DNA from 2 places in the Sphingomonas sp. AC411 genome. Region 2 is predicted to be linked to the other one. Evidence: riboswitches for the same ligand, from Rfam matches in the RefSeq annotation. Region 2 holds a riboswitch; the other holds the start of a gene.
What was found. Region 2 has a riboswitch for fluoride ahead of AC0IX7_RS21610 (voltage-gated chloride channel family protein). Riboswitches for the same ligand answer to the same signal wherever they lie in the genome.
Positions count from the first base shown of each region.

Region 1: another riboswitch for fluoride. It lies ahead of AC0IX7_RS19145 (voltage-gated chloride channel family protein); the one in region 2 lies ahead of AC0IX7_RS21610 (voltage-gated chloride channel family protein).

Region 1 is NZ_CEEDAQ010000001.1:3,716,310-3,723,257, forward strand. Features, by position in the region: partial or broken gene AC0IX7_RS19120 (pirin family protein) at 1-596, shown strand, start outside; gene wrbA (NAD(P)H:quinone oxidoreductase) at 713-1,315, shown strand; gene AC0IX7_RS19130 (hypothetical protein) at 1,426-1,605, opposite strand; gene AC0IX7_RS19135 (hypothetical protein) at 1,602-1,838, opposite strand; gene AC0IX7_RS19140 (hypothetical protein) at 2,007-2,432, opposite strand; fluoride riboswitch at 2,811-2,887, shown strand; gene AC0IX7_RS19145 (voltage-gated chloride channel family protein) at 2,911-4,266, shown strand; gene AC0IX7_RS19150 (serine hydrolase) at 4,422-5,060, shown strand; gene AC0IX7_RS19155 (serine hydrolase) at 5,036-5,482, shown strand; gene AC0IX7_RS19160 (hypothetical protein) at 5,570-5,908, opposite strand; tRNA gene AC0IX7_RS19165 (tRNA-Glu) at 6,145-6,218, opposite strand; partial or broken gene recJ (single-stranded-DNA-specific exonuclease RecJ) at 6,266-6,948, opposite strand, start outside.
Region 2 is NZ_CEEDAQ010000003.1:80,488-91,266, reverse strand. Features, by position in the region: gene AC0IX7_RS21645 (YncE family protein) at 1-930, opposite strand, end outside; gene copM (CopM family metallochaperone) at 927-1,424, opposite strand; gene AC0IX7_RS21635 (beta-propeller fold lactonase family protein) at 1,569-2,738, shown strand; gene AC0IX7_RS21630 (malate dehydrogenase) at 2,785-3,768, shown strand; partial or broken gene AC0IX7_RS21625 (LysR substrate-binding domain-containing protein) at 3,857-4,728, shown strand; gene AC0IX7_RS21620 (TDT family transporter) at 4,725-5,888, shown strand; gene AC0IX7_RS21615 (molybdopterin-dependent oxidoreductase) at 5,982-7,226, shown strand; gene AC0IX7_RS21610 (voltage-gated chloride channel family protein) at 7,725-9,089, opposite strand; fluoride riboswitch at 9,113-9,189, opposite strand; gene AC0IX7_RS21605 (YidH family protein) at 9,429-9,869, opposite strand; gene AC0IX7_RS21600 (sulfite oxidase) at 9,869-10,779, opposite strand, start outside.

The DNA of each region.
Region 1 (6,948 bases), on a different contig from region 2:
CCCGGATGGGTTGGGGCGCGATCCGCGTGTGGAACGACGACCAGATCGCCGCGAACTCCGGGTTCCCGCCGCATCCGCATCAGGACATGGAGATCATCACCTATGTCCGCAGCGGCGCGATCACGCATCAGGATTCACTCGGCAACAAGGGGCGCACCGAGGCTGGTGACGTTCAGGTGATGAGCGCCGGCACCGGCGTCCGTCACGCCGAGTATAACCTGGAGCCCGAGACGACGACGATCTTCCAGATCTGGATCGAGCCTTCGCGCAAAGGTGGCGCGCCGAGCTGGGGTGCCAAGCCGTTTCCCAAGGGCGAGCGCTCCGGCCAGTTCGTGACGCTCGCCAGCGGGTTCGAGGGCGACGTCGATGCATTGCCGATCCGTGCGAACGCCCGGGTGCTGGCGGCGACGCTGAAGGCCGGCGACAGCGTCGACTATGCAGTCGGCGACGGCCGCCACGTCTATCTGGTGCCCGCGACCGGCGCGATCACGATCGGCGACGACGCCTTCGGTGCGCGCGACGGAGCGGCGCTGCTGGGCGGCCAGACGGTGACGATCACGGCTCAAGACGACGCCGAGATCGTTCTGGTGGACTCGAGTAGAACTCCCTCCCGCTTGCGGGAGGGGTCGGGAGGGGCTTCCTCCCGCGATCCCGCCCGGAACTGCCCCCTAACCCCTCCCGCAAGCGGGAGGGGAACTCGAAGGAAACACTTATGACCAAGGTTCTCGTGCTCTATTACTCGTCCTACGGCCATATCGAGCAGATGGCGGATGCCGTCGCCGAGGGCGCGCGCGCCGGTGGTGCCGAGGTCGACATCCGCCGCGTCGCCGAGACCGCGCCGCAGTCGGTGATCGAGGCCGCGCATTTCAAGACCGACACCGCACATGCCGAGATCGAAGGCCCCGCCGCGCTCGAGCAGTATGACGCGATCATCGTCGGTGCGCCGACCCGCTTCGGCCGGATGCCCGCGCAGATGGCGCAGTTCTGGGACACGACCGGCGGCCAGTGGTTCTCGGGCGCGCTGATCGGCAAGGTCGGCGGTGCGTTCACCTCGACCGCGAGCCAGCATGGCGGCCAGGAAACGACCTTGTTCTCGATCATCACCAACCTGCTGCATCACGGGCTGACGATCGTCGGGCTCGACTATGGCTTCCAGGCGCAGATGGGCGTCGATGCGGTCAAGGGCGGCTCGCCTTACGGCGCGACGACGCTGTCGGACGGTGACGGCAGCCGCCAGCCGAGCAAGGACGAACTCGATGGCGCCCGCTATCAGGGCAAGCGCATTGCCGAGACCGCGGCGAAGCTGAAGGGCTGAACCGGGTCGGATTGCCGGGATCGACGCACAAGCGTCGGTCCCGGTTTTGTGTCCGGACCAGCTGCTCTCCGCGACACGCTGGACCAAATGGTCCAGCATGCCTAGCCGACTTATGGGGCGGGGCGCAGGGTGATCCGGGTCAGTTCGGAAGGTCGGCCGAGGCGCAGAGCAAAGCCCGGCCACAGGGCCGTGCCGTTGCTGACATAGAGCGTCATGCCCGCCACCTCGTAGCGCCCGGACACGAACCCGCCATTGGCTGGGGCGACCAGTTTATCCAGACCAGCGATCATCCCGCCATGCGTGTGCCCCGATAGCTGAAGCGCGATCCCCGGGCGGCGGCGCGGCGCGCATCCTTGGGCTGATGATCGAGCAATATGACGGGTACGTCGTCCGGGGATCCGGCGAGCGCCGCGGACATGTCTGGTCCGGCTTGGCCCACGCCCGGTGCCGACAGGTCGGTGACACCGGCCAGGACCAGTCGCGCATCGCCACGGGTCAGCACGGCATGGGCATTCGGCAGCATCCGGATTCCCAACCCTGCAAGGTGGCGCATCCACGCCGCGTAATCGAAGAAATACTCATGGTTGCCCGGATCGCGTAGACCCCGTCGGGTGCACGGAGACTCGGAGCGGCTCGACATCGTGGCTGCGCATGGCGACCGAGCCGTCGATGAAGTCGCCGGTCACGACGATCAGGTCGACCCCGACGCGTTCGCCCGATCGACGGTCTGGCGGGCCCAGCGCTCCGGGAACAGCCGACTGATGTGAAGGTCGGTCAGTTGCAGGATACGATACCCGTCGAACTCGGGCGGCAGGTCGCGTATCGCGACCTCGATGTCGTTGATCGGCGGCACGCGGATGGCATTGCCGACGCCGATCGCCGCGAGCAGCGCCGCCAGTCCTGCAATGGCGAAGCGCACGCCATCCGGAACATGCACCGACCGCGACCGCACGAGCATCGTTGCCAGCGTTCCGAGGTCGAGCAGAATCTGGAAGACGGCGAGCAGCACGATCGCGCCAAACGCCCAGTTGAACAGGATCACGACCGTACGGGGAAACTCAGGCGCGAACACCGATCCCGACGAAAGCCGGCTCCAGAAATGATATTGCGAGGCCATGAGCAGGAGGACTGCGATACCCCCTTGGCCCAGAACGGCAGGGCTAGCGGCCAGAGCCATCGGACGATGACGAGCAGGCACGGGGTCGCGAAGATGAGGTGAAAGATCGTCGGTCTCCGTCGAAATACGGTGGCGTGAACGCGGGTACGAGCGCCTCCCGCTCGATCTGCAACCATGTACCTCGCAGGGCAAGGATGGCATTCGTCGAGTGCGCGTCATCTGCCGAAGCATCGGGGCAGGGCAAGCGATTTTGCCGGACTCCTACATCCCCTTCGTGAACCAGCACGAAAGAACCACCCGATCGGCTCCAGATGCCCGTTCTAAACCACCAGCGAACGCTTGTCCGGCGTTGACGGTTACACGATCAGGCGACATAGGCGACCCAACGGCGATGGATTTCCGCCGGGCAATGTGGCCGAACCGCTCTGGCAAGAGCTGATGATTCCTACTTGGCGCCGACAGGCAGCAAGGAGGATTTGTGCGCGCTACCTTTCATACCCTCATCACCGATCTCGACATCGCGACCTTCGTCCGGAACCGCCACGACCATGCCGTGTCGGTCGTGCGCTGGGCGCTGATCCTCGTGCCGATGGCGGCGCTTGTCGGGACGCTGTGCGCAGCCTTTCTGTGGAGCCTCGACGCGGTGACGCGACTGCGTTTCGCGGCGCCCTGGCTGTTATACTGCCTGCCGATCGGGGGCTTCGGGGTCGGGTTGCTCTACCATCTCACGGGCCGCTCGGTGGAGGGTGGCAACAACCTGATCGTCGAGCAGATCCACGAGCCGGGCGGCGGGGTGCCGCTGCGGATGGCGCCGCTGATCTTCTTCGGCACGGTGGTGACGCATCTGTTCGGCGGCTCGGCCGGCCGCGAAGGCACCGCGGTCCAGCTTGGCGGCAGCCTCGCCAGCGGTTTCGGCCGTGCGCTCCGGCTCGATGCGGACGGCACGCGAATCCTGTTGATGACGGGGATCGCGGCTGGGTTCGGAGCGGTGTTCGGCACGCCGATCGCTGGCGCGGTGTTCGCGCTCGAGGTGCTGGCGATCGGGCGCGTCGAATATCGTGCGCTCGTGCCGTGCCTCGTCGCCGCGCTCGTCGGCGACTGGACGTGCCTCGCCTGGGGAATCCACCACGGTGTCTACCGGGTCGATGCGTTGATCGTTGTGGATGCGCTGCTCGTCGCCAAGGCGGGCCTTGCCGGGGTCGCGTTCGGATTGGTGGGTCTCGCCTTCGCCGAGGCCAACCACGCGCTCGGCGGGTGGCTCAAGCGGATCGTGCCCTATGGTCCGCTCCGCCCGCTGATCGGCGGAATCGCGGCGATCGCGCTCGTCTTCCTGTTCGGCACGCGCGACTATCTGGGGCTCGGGACGCTGGCGGCGACGCCGGACGGGCTGACCATCGCCAGCTTCTTCGGACCGGACCCGCATCCGTGGAGCTGGGCGCTCAAGTTCGTGTTCACCGTCGTCACGTTGAGTTCCGGCTTCAAGGGCGGGGAGGTGACGCCGTTGTTCTTCATCGGCGCGGCACTCGGTAGCGCGCTGGCGCCGCTGTTCGGCGTCCCGACCGGGGTGTTCGCCGCAATCGGTTTCGTCGCGCTGTTCGCGGGCGCCGCCAATACGCCGCTTGCCTGCACCTTCATGGGAATTGAGCTGTTCGGTGCGACCTATGCGGTTCCGATCGCGGTCGCATGTTTCGTGGCGTACCTCTGCTCCGGGCACAACGGTATCTACCTGTCGCAGCGTGTCGCCGTCGCGAAGACGCCTGCGGACGGCCTCGTTCCTAACGCGACGTTGCGCGAGGCGCGCGCAGAGCGTGCCGCACGCCGCCGGCATCGCTGACCGCCGAAGTCCAGTGCTTGCGTCGGATCGACCTCTAAGCGCGCCGAAGGCCCTAGCCGCGGGTTTCGCCGGACGGTCGAGGCGCTACACGGTGAGAAAAGGAAGTCTTGTTGACGCTTGAATCGTTTTGTCGGGGCATCGGCGCCGTTGCCGGGATGTCCGTCCTGGCTGCCTGCGTGCCCGCCGGACGCCAGTCCCTGCCGCCTTCGGCGGTGCCCATCACCGTGCAGACGACGGCACCGGCCCCACGATTGCCGACACGGGCGCCAGTACGACCAGCGGGCCGGCCACAGCCATCCGCCGACCTGCTCAACGCGGTGCAGGCCCTTGGGGCGGGGTTCAAGGGACAGGTCGGTATCAGCGTACGCGATATCGACGAAGGCTGGGTCGTCGCATGGGACGGCGACCGGCCACGACCGCAGCAAAGCGTGAGCAAGCTATGGGTCGCGATCACCGTCATGGATGCGGTGGATCGCGGCCGCCTGTCGCTGACCGATCCCGTGACGGTCACGCGCGCCGATCTGACCCTCTTCCACCAGCCCATCCGGGCACTGGTCGGCAAGGACGGTTACAAGGCCACCATCGGAGAGCTGCTGCGCGGCGCGATGACGCGCAGCGACAATACGTGCAACGACGTGCTCCTCTGGCGGGTCGGGGGCCCGGTCGCGGTGAACCGGATGCTCGCGGACAAGGGCGTTTCCGGCGTCAAGTTCGGCCCTGGCGAGCGGCAGTTGCAGGCGCGTACCGCAGGACTGGAATGGCGCCCGGAATGGGCGGGGGCTGGGGCTTCCTGAAAGCGCGGGCGGCGATGAGTTACGAAGCGCGCGATCGGGCTCTCAACCGGTATCTCGCAGCGCCGATCGACGGGGCGTCGGCGAACGGCATCACGCTCGGCCTGTCGCTACTGTCGCAAGGCAAGCTGCTAACCGCACGCTCGACCGCATCCCTGCTAACCCTGATGCGGTCCAGCAAAACGGGTCCGCTCCGGCTCAAGTCGGGGCTCCGGCCCGGCTGGACTCTCGCGCACAAGACCGGAACCGGGCAGGATCTCGGCAACCTGTCGACCGGTTACAACGATGTCGGACTGCTCGTCGCGCCGAACGGCCACCGCTATGCCGTCGCCGTCATGATCGCCAGTACCCGCCAGGCCATCCCGGTACGGATGCGGTTGATGGGCGACGTGACGCGCGCGATCGTCGCCTCGGAACGTCGATGACCGCGCCGCCGGAGCGCGGCTAGGCCGTCGACGGCTCGGGCCCAGCATCGACGGCGGAGTCATTCGGCTCCCTGCGAGAGGGTTTGGTCAGCGCTGCTTCTTGGTCGTGGTTGCCGTGAAATCGGGGTCCTTGTTCGCTACCCAATCGACAAACTTCCGCACGGCGGGGTCGGCGAGCAGGCCGTCCACGTCCATCCCGTGGCGTTGCAGTTCGGAATTGGTGAAATTCGCGGTGAGCGTCTGCTGGCAGATCGGATGCATCGGCACGACATCGCGCCCGCCCCGGCTCTTGGGGACCGGATGGTGCCAGACGACCGTCTTGCCCGTAGGGCGGCCGCAGAGCCAACACGCTACGATCGCGACCGGAGCCTCTTCGTCCTGCTGCAGGTCTTCATAGGGACCATGTTTCGAATGTTTACGGGCCACGCGTCGACTTCCCTGATCTGGACTGCCACCCCGGCAGCATATCGATCCGCTACACCAACCCCGGCGGGAACCCGAGCAGGAACGCGCCCGAGGACGCTGCGCTCCGCAATTTACTGGTGCCTCGACCCCGCTGAACCGCAGCTGTAAGCAGGCCGCACGCATGGCCCACCAACTTGCAGGCTGTTGGCGCGTAACGAAAGTGCTCGTGTAAAATCAGCAACATCGTCGATAAACGATGGTGACCCCTACGGAATCGAACCCGTGCTTCAGCCGTGAAAGGGCCGCGTCCTAACCGCTAGACGAAGGGGCCTGCGTGGTTGGAGGCGCCTAAAAGGAAGCCGCTACGGCGTCAACCCCTCAATCGGCCCAGGCAGCGTCTTCGACGTGCAATTCGGCTGACGGGCGCGAGGACCAGTCGTCGATCTTCGCGCGGCCGGCCAGCCACAGTTTCCGGTGGGGGCAGCGCCCAGCAGCGCCTGGCCCAGCGCGCTCTCGGCGGCGCGGAAGGCCATCGCCTTGATGCTGCGGCCGTCGTCGCCCGCGACGATCGTGCGGACATGGCCATTGCCGACGATGTCCGCCTTGATGACGCGGACCGGGCCCATCGCCACTCTTGGTGCGGGCCAGCCCATGCCATAGGGGCCGCCGGCTTCCATCGATTCGACGAGGCCGGGATTTACGCCGCCCGCCGCGAGGACTGCATCGAGCAGGAGCGCGCGGTCGCCGTTCGAGCGCTCCACCGCGGCGGCGAGGCGTTCCTCTAAGAAGTCGGTGAAGGCGGGGATTGCGGCTTCGCTGATCGTCAGGCCGGCGGCCATCGCGTGACCCCGCCCGCCACGAGCAGGCCGTGTTCGCGCGCGGCCATCACTGCCGCCCCGAGGTCCACGCCGGGGATCGAGCGGCCGGAGCCCTTGCCGATGCCGTGCTCGTCGATCGCGATGACGATCGCGGGTCGGCCGAGCTTCTCCTTCAGGCGGCCCGCGACGATGCCGATCACGCCGGGGTGCCAGCCATGTCCCGCGACCACCGCGACGGCGCGG
Region 2 (10,779 bases):
GACATACATCCGCGTACCGTCGCCCGACGGCCAAAGGCCGTGCGGGAGCGCGCCGACCGGGATGTTCGCGACCTGCGCGAAGTCGGTGGTGCGGAACACCTTGACGACGTTCTCGGTGCCGACCGTCACATAGGCGAACTGGCCAGCCTTGGTGCGGGCGATGTTGACGTGGTTGGTGATCGCGCCTGTGTCGAACGTCTTGAGCACTGCGAAGGGTGGCTTGGCGTCGAACACCATGACTTTGCCGACGTCTTTCAGCGTCAACCAGACCTGCTTGCCGTCGGGCGTCGCGGCGATGTCGGGGCAGAACGGGCTCGCCTGCTTGACGCGACCGACGATCTTCTTCGAGGCGGTGTCGATCACAACGGTCTCGGGAGAAAAGCTCGAACAGACGTAACCGTATTTCCCGTTCGGCGAGAAGATCGTCATGCCGGGGCCATTAGGAACGGGGATGCGCGTAGTCGGCGCGAAGGTCTTGCCGTCGAGCACCTGGATATAATCCTCGCCGCGCACCGCGACCCAGACTTCGCGACCGTCGGGGCGGAAGAACGCTTCGTGCGGCGATCGGCCCACATAGGTCGTATGCTTCACGGCATTGGTCGCAGTGTCGATGAACGTCACCGAGTTCGAGCCGATCGAGATCGCCGCCAGCGTCTTGCGATCAGGCGAGAAGCCCATGCCGTGGACGAGCAGCTGTCCCTTGTAGAGCGGGCTGAGGTTCGCGGGGGTCTGGTCGCCGAGTTTTATCACGCCGAGCAGCGTGTTGGTCGACGGATCGATCACCGACACGGTGTTGGAGAACTGGTCCGAGGTGTAGAACCGGTCCTGCGCGCTGACGGGGACGTCGGGGGTCGCGTTCGGCACTTGCTGGGCAAACGCAGGGCCCGAGAAACACAAGGCGGCGCAGGCGGTTAGGGTGAAACGCTTCATGGACGGTCTCCGTGATGGGGGTGACCGGTCGCGGTCGGTTCGGTGTGAGGCAGCAACGCGCCGCCTTCGGATAGGATGCCCTGCATCACCGCGATTTCCTGACGCTGTTCGACGATGATTCCCTGGGCGAGCCGGCGCAGGCGTTCATCCTTGCCGAACCGCAGTTCGACTTCGGCCATGTCGATCGCACCCTGATGATGCGGGATCATCATTCTTGCGAAGTCGCGATCGGGATCGCTTGAATAACCGGTCATCATCGCGCCGTGCATCCGCGCCATCGCCGCATCCATTGCGGACGCGAAACCGTCCGTTTGCGCTAACGCACCCGTCGATACGGACACGGCTATCGCCGTTAGCAAGGCCGTGCGAGATTTCATCGTCATGCCTTTAGTATTCCCATTTATGACACGCGAGCGATGAATGCCGAGCGTGACAGCGTAAATGATCGCGGCGCAGCCATCGATCCAACGCATAAGCATGGTTGTTCTGATCATCTAAAAAGAACGGTAGACAATCTATGATCGCGTTTTCGTATTGAAACCATCGCTACCATGCGTTGGACGCAGGGGAGATATCGGTCGATCTAGCGGCATCGGACTGGCACGATCACCCGCCGGATCCGCGATAAGGATCAAACGATGAAAGCTGCGATCGTTCTGGTTGCCGCGATGTTGGCCTCCGTAGCCCCAGTCCCGGCGATCGCTCAGGCCTATTGGGCTGCACCTGCGGCGGACGACTTTCCCTGCGATATCAAGGCGGTTCAGGCACCGTGGTCGAAGGCTGATATCGACCTTAGTCATCATGACCGGATCTATGTGTCTGACCCGACATCGACAAAGATCGTTGTCATCGATCCTGCAGCGGGCAACGAACTGGGACGCATCGACCTCACCAAAAGCGCGATAGCTGAGCCCAGCTTTTCCAGCCCCAAAGTCCAGCACCTGGCTGCAACGCGTGACGGGCGGACCCTGGCGGTATCGGCATTAGCGCAGCACAGTGTGACGCTCGTAGATCTGGCCACGAACACGGAACGAGGCCGGACCGTGTTCCAGACGTCGCCTACCGCCGTCGCGTTTACGCCCAATGGGCACGAACTCTGGGTTTCGCTCGGCGATGAACATGCCATCGCAGTCGTGGATCCTAAGACCGCGCGGGAGATCACCCGCGTACCAGCAAGTGGCGGAGCGGGCGCGACCATCCTGTCGCCAAACGGACGCTATGCCTTTGTATCGCTTACTGAAAGGCCGTCCATCCTGGTTGTCGACGTCGAGCATCGGCGCGTCGTCGGACACGTTGCCAGCAACGGTGCAGGTGAGGGAGCAATCGCGGTCTCGCCAGATGGCAAACAGATTTGGGCAACACGCCGCGAGAGCGGCACGACCACGGTTTTTGCTGCCAAACCGCCGTTTGCGGTACGCGAAGTGATAAACACTGGTCCAGCAACGGGCGCGGTCAACTTCGCCCAGCGCGCGGACGATTCCTTTGCCTATGTCAGCATTGGCGGCGATCAACCTGCAATCAAGGTCTATAGAACCGACAGCCTGGAGGCTGTGGCAACCGTCCCGCTACAAGCGGCTCCAAGTGCGGTTTGGCCGTCGGGCGATGGTACGAGAATCTATGCCAGCCTGGCCGGAACCAACAAGGTCGCTGGGATCGACACGCTGACGTACACCACCGTGTCGACAATCCCTATCAGTACGGATGCGCAAAGCCTGATCTACGTTCCTGGTGCCGTGCGATCAGGAAAAGGTCTCGCCAATCTGGTGCCATCCGGGCGCGATGCGGCGCTTGCCGTGGCGGCGCGTTGATCGGTCTTACACCGTCTGTAATTTCCCAAGGAAAGCCCTTTCTAAAATGACCAAGCCCCCCGTCAGGATCGCGATCAGCGGTGCCGCAGGACAAATTTGCTATTCGCTGCTCTTCCGGGTTGCGCAGGGTGACGTGTTCGGACCGGACCAGCCCGTTATCCTTCAACTGCTCGACGTGCCGCAGGCTATGGACGCCGTACGCGGCGTGGTCATGGAACTGGAGGATTGCGCGTTCCCGCTACTGGCAGGTGTGATCATTACTGATGATCCGATGGTGGCTTTCAAGGACATCGATGCGGCCATGCTGGTTGGGTCTCGTCCCCGCTCAAAGGGCATGGAGCGCCGTGATTTGCTCGCTGCCAACGCAGCGATCTTCAAGACGCAGGGCGCAGCATTGGACGCAGTGGCCAAACGTGACGCCAAGATCCTGGTCGTCGGCAATCCCGCCAACACAAATGCCTGGATTCTTGCGCAAAGCGCACCGGGTTTTCCTGCCGAAAACATCACGTCGATGATCCGCCTCGATCACAACCGCGCGCAGGGACAGCTTGCGGCCAAGGCGGGTGTAGGTGTCGATGCGATTACAAAGCTCGTCGTCTGGGGAAACCATTCGCCGACGATGTTTGCCGACTGGGGGAATGCCGAACTCGATGGCCAAAAGCTTGCCGACCGTATCGGAAACGAGGCCTGGTACCGCGAAACCCTGATCCCCACCGTTGCGCAGCGCGGAACCGCGATCATCGAAGCACGGGGTGCGTCCTCGGCCGCGTCGGCCGCAAATGCAGCGATCGACCATCTGCGCGACTGGGTGCACGGCGCAGGCGATAATTGGGTGTCGATGGGCGTGGTGTCAGATGGCTCCTACGGTATCCCGCAAGGACTGGTGTGCGGCGTGCCGGTGCACTGCATGAGCGGTGGGTATGCGCGTATCGAAGGCCTGACCCTCGATCCGTTCCAGCGATCGATGCTCGATCGCACGATTGCCGAACTGGTCGATGAACGTGAGGCGGTTATCGACATTCTGAAATGAACGATCGGTATATCTGATTGGAATGACTGTAATCTTTGGTTGGTGCGATTGATCTCCTTTCCCTATCATTGGGGCAAGGAGATCGGGCATGACCCTCGAACAACTCAGGATTTTCGTCGGTGTCGCAGAGCGCGAGCACATGACGCGCGCTGCCGAAGCGCTCAATGTGACGCAGTCAGCCGCAAGCGCTGCCATCGCCGCGCTAGAAGCTCGGCACGGCGTGCCGCTGTTCCACCGGGTCGGCCGCGGGATCGAACTGTCCGAAGCGGGCCGCATGTTTCTGGTCGACGCGCGCGCAGTGCTTGGCCGTGCCGCCAGCGCGGAACTTGCACTGGCCGAATATGCAGGACTGGAGCGCGGCACACTGCGGCTGGTCGCAAGCCAGACGATCGCAGGCTATTGGCTGCCCCGCCAGCTGGCGGCGTTCCATGCGCGCTACCCCGCGATCTCAATCGAACTGGCGATCGACAACACCGAGGGGCCGCGGCGCGCGTGCTCGACGGTGCGGTCGAGCTCGGCTTCGTCGAGGGTGTGATCGACGAGCCCGCGCTCGCGCATTGGACGGTCGCGAACGACCGCATGGTGCTGGTAAGCGATCGCGCAGCCGACACGATCGACGAGGACTGGATCCGCGCCGCGCGCTGGATCGTCCGCGAACAGGGATCGGGCACGCGCTCGTCGTTCGAGGAGGTGTTGCGCCAGCGCGGCGTCGATCCGTCGGACCTCACCACCGCGCTGACCCTGCCGTCGAACGAGGCGGTACGTAGCGCGGTCGAGGCTGGCGCAGGCGTCGCGGTCCTGTCGCAGCATGTCGTCGCACCTGCAATCGCGGCCGGAACGTTGCACGATCTGCCGCTCGGTCTGCCGCGGCGTCCGTTCTACGCGCTGCGGCACAAAGAGCGCTATCGTACCCGGGCGGCCGATGCGCTGACCGATCTCATCAAGGAGACTGGCAAGTGACCGCCGATCTGAAACCCGTTCTTGATGGCCTGAAGCCGCTCAGCCGGCTCGACTCACCGCGCGAGATGATCCGGCAGTTCACGCCCAACTGGTTCGCCGCGACCATGGGCACCGGTATCCTGGCGCTGGCCTTACCGCAGGTGCCGGGCGTCGGCACGTCGCTGCACCCGGTCGGCGAGGCATTGTGGTATTTCAACATCGCGCTCTTCACGCTGTTCGCCGGGCTCTACACCGCGCGCTGGACGATGTTCGGGCACGAGGCGCGGCGGATCTTCGGGCACAACACCGTATCGATGTTCATCGGTACGATCCCGATGGGCCTCGCGACGATCATCAACGGGTTCCTGGCGTTCGGCCTGCCGCGGTTCGGCGCCGGCGTGATCCCGATCGCCGAGACATTGTGGTGGATCGACGTCGCGATGTCGCTCGCCTGCGGTGTAGCGATCCCCTACCTCATGTTTACCCGGCACGAACATTCGCTCGACGGCATGACCGCGGTGTGGCTCCTGCCAGTGGTCGCGGCCGAGGTCGCAGGCGCGAGCGGAGGCCTGCTCGCACCGCATCTGGCCGACGCCCATCATCAGTTCGTGGTGCTGGCGACCTCCTATGTCCTGTGGGCCTATTCGGTGCCGGTCGCGTTCGGCATTCTCGCGATCCTGATCCTGCGGATGGCTCTCCACAAGCTGCCGCACGAGAGCATGGCCGCCTCGAGCTGGCTCGCGCTCGGTCCGATCGGCACCGGTGCGCTCGGGATGCTGGTGCTCGGTAGCGACGCGCCCGCGATCCTCGCCGCCAACGGCCTCGGCCAGATCGGCGCGGTAGCGCAGGGGATCGGCACGATCGCCGGGCTGTTGCTCTGGGGCTTCGGCCTGTGGTGGCTGGCGCTCGCGACGCTGATCACGATCCGCTACTGGCGCGCGGGTATCCCGTTCAACCTTGGCTGGTGGGGCTACACCTTCCCGCTCGGCGTCTACACTGTCGCCACCTTCAAGCTCGGCACGACGCTCCAGCTCGGCTTTTCGGGATCGTCGGCACCATCCTCACCATCGCGCTCGCAGCGATGTGGCTGCTGGTCGGCGCCAAGACGGTCGCAGGCGGCTGGCGCGGAAACCTGTTCGTGTCGCCCTGCATCGCCCAAGCCAATTGATGGGCCGAACTGATCGTCCTGCCGGATCGAACCGGCCCATCCGATCGACCCGTACCGGGCAGACCGTCGGACGGATCGCGCATAAGAGCATGACATCGAAGGGAGAATGCTGGTGGACAGCCTGGATATGAAACTGGCGCAGGCGACGAACCGCCGTCGCTTTCTCGCAGAGGCTGCGATCGGCAGCGGCGCGCTGATCGCCGCACCCGCGCTGGCGCAGAGCATGGTCGACCTGCATCTTCCGGGTGGCCCATCGGAACGGCCGATAACCAGTGCGTTCCCCGGCAAGGGCAGCATGATCCTCCAGCGGATCCACCCGCCGCTGCTGGAAACGCCGATGAGCGTGTTCAATGGCGACGTCTTCACACCGAACGACCAGTTCTTCGTCCGCTGGCACTGGGCCGACATTCCGACCGCGATCGATGTCGAGGCGTTCCGGATCAAGGTGCACGGCGCGGTCACGCGGCCGCTGTCGATCTCGCTCGCGCAACTGCTGAAGTTGCCACGCGTCGAGCTGGCGGCGATCAACCAATGCTCGGGCAATTCGCGTGCGCTGTTCCAGCCCCCTGTTGCCGGTGCGCAGTGGCGTCACGGGGCGATGGGCAACGCCAAATGGCTCGGCGTGCGCCTGCGCGACGTGCTCGATATCGCCGGCGTGAAGCCGGGCGCGGTCGCGGTGCGGTTCGGTGCGCTCGACCAGCCGGTGGTCGCGGGTGGACCGGATTTTGCGAAGTCGCTGTCGATCGACCACGCACGCGACGGCGAAGTGATGCTCGCCTTCGGGATGAACGGTGAACAGATGCCGCTCCTCAACGGCTTCCCGGTCCGGCTGATCGTACCCGGCTGGTATTCGACCTATTGGGTCAAGATGCTGAACGACATCGAGGTGCTTGCCGCGCCCGACGACGGTTACTGGATGGCCAAGGCGTACAAGATCCCTGACACTCCAGGCGCGAACGTGCGGCCTGGCCAGAAGGATTTCCCGGCCGTCCCGATCAACAAGATGATCCCGCGCAGTTGGGTCACGAGCCTCGACGAAGGGCAGGCGATCGCGTTTGACCGGTCAATCCCGCTGGGCGGCATCGCGATGGGCGGCGATTGCGGCGTCGCCAAGGTCGATGTGTCGACCGACAACGGCAAGAGCTGGTACAAGACGACGCTTGGCCCCGATCACGGCAAATACAGTTTCCGCCGCTGGGATGCGCAGGTGCCGCTCAGCCATGCGGGCCCGACCAGACTGATGTCGCGCTGCTGGAACACCGCCGGCATCGCGCAGCCGATGACGCCGATCTGGAACCCGGGCGGGTTCATGCGCGGCAACATCGAAACCACCAACATCGTCGTCGGCTGAGGAGCGCTCCCCCATGAAAACGCCTTCCATCGGCACGCTGTCGTTCGGGTTCGTCGGCGCGACCGTCGTTCTTCTACTCGCGATCGGTGCCCCGAACAGCCGCATCGCCCCGCCGCCTGCCGCCCCGACCGCACCACCGCCGCCAAGCGTTTCGGCGCGCGGCTTCTCGCTGGCGTCCACCTCGGTCGATCTCCCGACCGACGAAGGGCAATATCCCGCCGGCCCGCATGCCGACGTCATCAACGCCAACTGCACCTCGTGTCATTCGGCGAGCATGGCGCTGAACCAGCCGCCACTCTCCTCCGATCAGTGGACCGCGGAGGTCACCAAGATGCGCGAGGTCTACAAGGCTCCTGTTGCACAGGCTGACGTGCCGGCGATCGTCGCTTATCTGACCGCCATGAGCGCAAAGCAGCCGGGCGCCGCGAAGGGCAAGGCGCAAGACCCCGATCCGAAGGCTGCGCCCGACGTATCGGGGGATCAGGCTAAGCACATCACTCACGACACGCGGTTCTGCGCGCGAAGTGCTGTGCGGCGTGTACGTGTCTCGCGCAGTGTTGCATTGGGCGCGAGGCCGTTCGCGGGCACCTTGGGTATCGCAACGCGCTGCGACAGGTAGATGCCATTGTGGCCCGAGCAGAGATAGGCCACGAAACAGGCGACGGCGATCGGCACCGCATAGCTGGCGCCAAACAGTTCAATCCCCATGAAGGTGCAGGCGAGCGGGGTATTGGCAGCCCCGGCAAAGACCGCAACAAAGCCGATCGCGGCGAACAGGCCCGTCGGTACGTCCAAGAAAGGCGCCAGCGCGTTACCGAGCGTCGCGCCGATGAAGAACAACGGCGTGACTTCACCACCTTTGAAACCCGCACCGAGCGTGACGACAGTAAACAGCAGCTTGATCGCCCAACTCCACGGATGCGTGTCTGGTCCGAAGAAGCTGGCGATGGTAAGGCTCTCGGGCCTCGCTGCCAGGACACCCAGGCCTAGATAGTCGCGCGTGCCGAACAGGAAGACGAGCGCGATAACGACGACCCCGCCGATCACTGGACGTAGCGGACCATAGGGGACGATCCGCTTCAGACATCCCCCGACCACGTGGTTGGCTTCGGCGAAGGCCAAACCGACCAATCCGAATATGATCCCCGCAATACCCGCCTTCGTCACGAGCAGCGCATCGACCGGTATCAACGCACCGATCGGGTAGACACCGTGATGGATACCCCAGGCGAGGCACGTCCAATCGCCGACTAGCGCTGCAACGAGGCAAGGCACTAGCGCGGAATATTCAACGCGGCCGATCGCCAGCACTTCGAGCGCGAAGACCGCGCCTGCGATCGGCGTGCCGAAGACCGCGCCGAACCCGGCTGCGATACCCGTCATCAACAGGATGCGCGTGCCGCCCGCATCGAGGCGGAGCGCGCGGCCGAAACCGCTGGCAAGGCTTCCACCCAATTGGACGGCGGTGCCCTCACGTCCGGCCGAGCCACCGAAAAGATGCGTCACCACTGTGCCGAAGAAGATGAGCGGCGCCATCCGCAGAGGCACCCCGCCGCCAGGCTCGTGGATCTGCTCGACGATCAGATTGTTGCCGCCTTCCACTGTGCGCCCGGTGACATGGTAGAGGAATCCGACAACGAACCCGCCCACCGGTAGCAGATAGAGCAGCCAAGGCGATGCAAACCGCAGTCGCGTAACGGTATCGAGACTCAGCAGGAACGCCGCACATAGCGTCCCGACGAGTGCCGCCATGGGCAGCAAGATCAGCGCCCAGCGCAGGACAGAGATCGCATGGTCGTGACGATCGCGCATGAATGCCGCGACATTCAGCGTGCCGACGAGATTGCGAAAGGTAGCGCGCACAATTCCTCCTTGCTGCCTGAAGGCGCCAAGTAGGAATCATCAGCTCTTATCAGAGCGGTTCGGCCAAATTGCCCGGCAGAAATCCATTGCCAAAGTCGATCTATTAGACGTTTGCCCCAACCGTCAATGGGCATGTTGGTCGGGCAAATGCTCGGACCGGCCAGTCGGCAGCGTCTATCTGAGCCCGTTATATGTACCGACCCCGGGTACGCTGCATGCGGGACCGATCGGCTTTGGCCCACGTCGTTTTCGGGCTTCGTCACAAGGGGGCGATACCGCACGAAAGCCGCGGATGCGCTGCGGGGTCTGATCGGTTCGCAGCAAACCTAGGGATGGCTGCTACGAGCGTGCCGTCCAGATGCCGACGAGCGCGGCCAGTGACACGAGCATAAGAAACCCGTTCATCACTAGGAGCAACGTCGCTGGCAGGCGCTTGATGTCCGGTCGTGGCGGCGGGGCGCCTGCGCCCATCTCTCGCCACACCGCAGCGGCGAAGCAAAAGGCGCTGAACAAGATCAGCATGGTCCCGGTCGCCGTCGCCAGCCACGGGAACACGACGTCCTTGAGCAGCGCGCGCGCGCCGATACCGGAAGCGAGCGCCGCCAGTCCGGTACGCACCCAGGCAGCATAGGTGCGTTCGCCGGCGAGGATTGTGCGGTCCGCGGCAAGCTCTGTGCGACGGTCGGCGCTGTCCACCTGCTGGACTGCGCTGTCCTTCAGCTTGCTCGCGCTCTCCGCCAGCTTCGCATGGGCCCGATCGGCGTCGTGCGGCGCGTCCATCAGCCAGCGGTAACGGCGATGCGATGCCAGGCAGTCGAGAGATAGCCGGCGAAGTTCCAGATCGGCTCGGGCCGTTCGGGCTGCATCTGCCCGGCACCGTCAACGGCGCGCACGATCAGGACGTGGAGTCCGGGAGACAGATCGACCGTGACGTGCCACTGCGTCCAGCTCCAAGGCGCATCGGGTTTTGCAGTCAGTTCCGCCTGCAGCCAGTCGGTGCCGCCATTGACGGAGACCTCGACGCGGGTGACCGCTCGGCCGAAGGCGACCGCATAACCCGCGATTTCGCACGCGCCGGCGCTGACATGCGCGCCGTCCACCGGCGCGCAGATCGCAGCATTGAGCGGCATCTCCTCGATAGTCAGACCCCGATCCCAGTCTGCGTCCTCCTTCGCTACCGACGCCGGAAAGAGCTTGTAGTCCTTAGCCTGGATCGGCGCATCGGACGGGCGATCGCGCACCTCGATGCGCGTCAGCCACTTGGCGCTACGAACGCCCGCATAACCCGGCACGACGAGCCGCAGCGGTGCGCCATGTTCGGGGGCCAGCGCCTCGCCATTCATGGCCCAGACGATCAGCACGTCGGGCTCTAGCGCCTTGGCGATCGAGATCGAGGCACCGAACGGTGCCGTCTCACCATCGACATCCACGTTGTCGGCCCCCGTAGTGCCGACGAACGACGCGCCGTCCTGGATGCCGGCTGCGGCGAGCACGTCGCACAGTGCGACGCCGGTCCACGCCGCATTGCCAATCGCGCCCACGTCCCAGGGATCGCCCGAAGTCTTTTCCACGTCTTGAAGATGTGCCCGACGATTGCCGGCGCACTGCATGGTCGCGGTCACTGTCCGGGTCGCAAATGCCGTTTGAAGTTCGGCAACCGTGTAGGAGCGCGGGCGGTCGACTAAGCCGT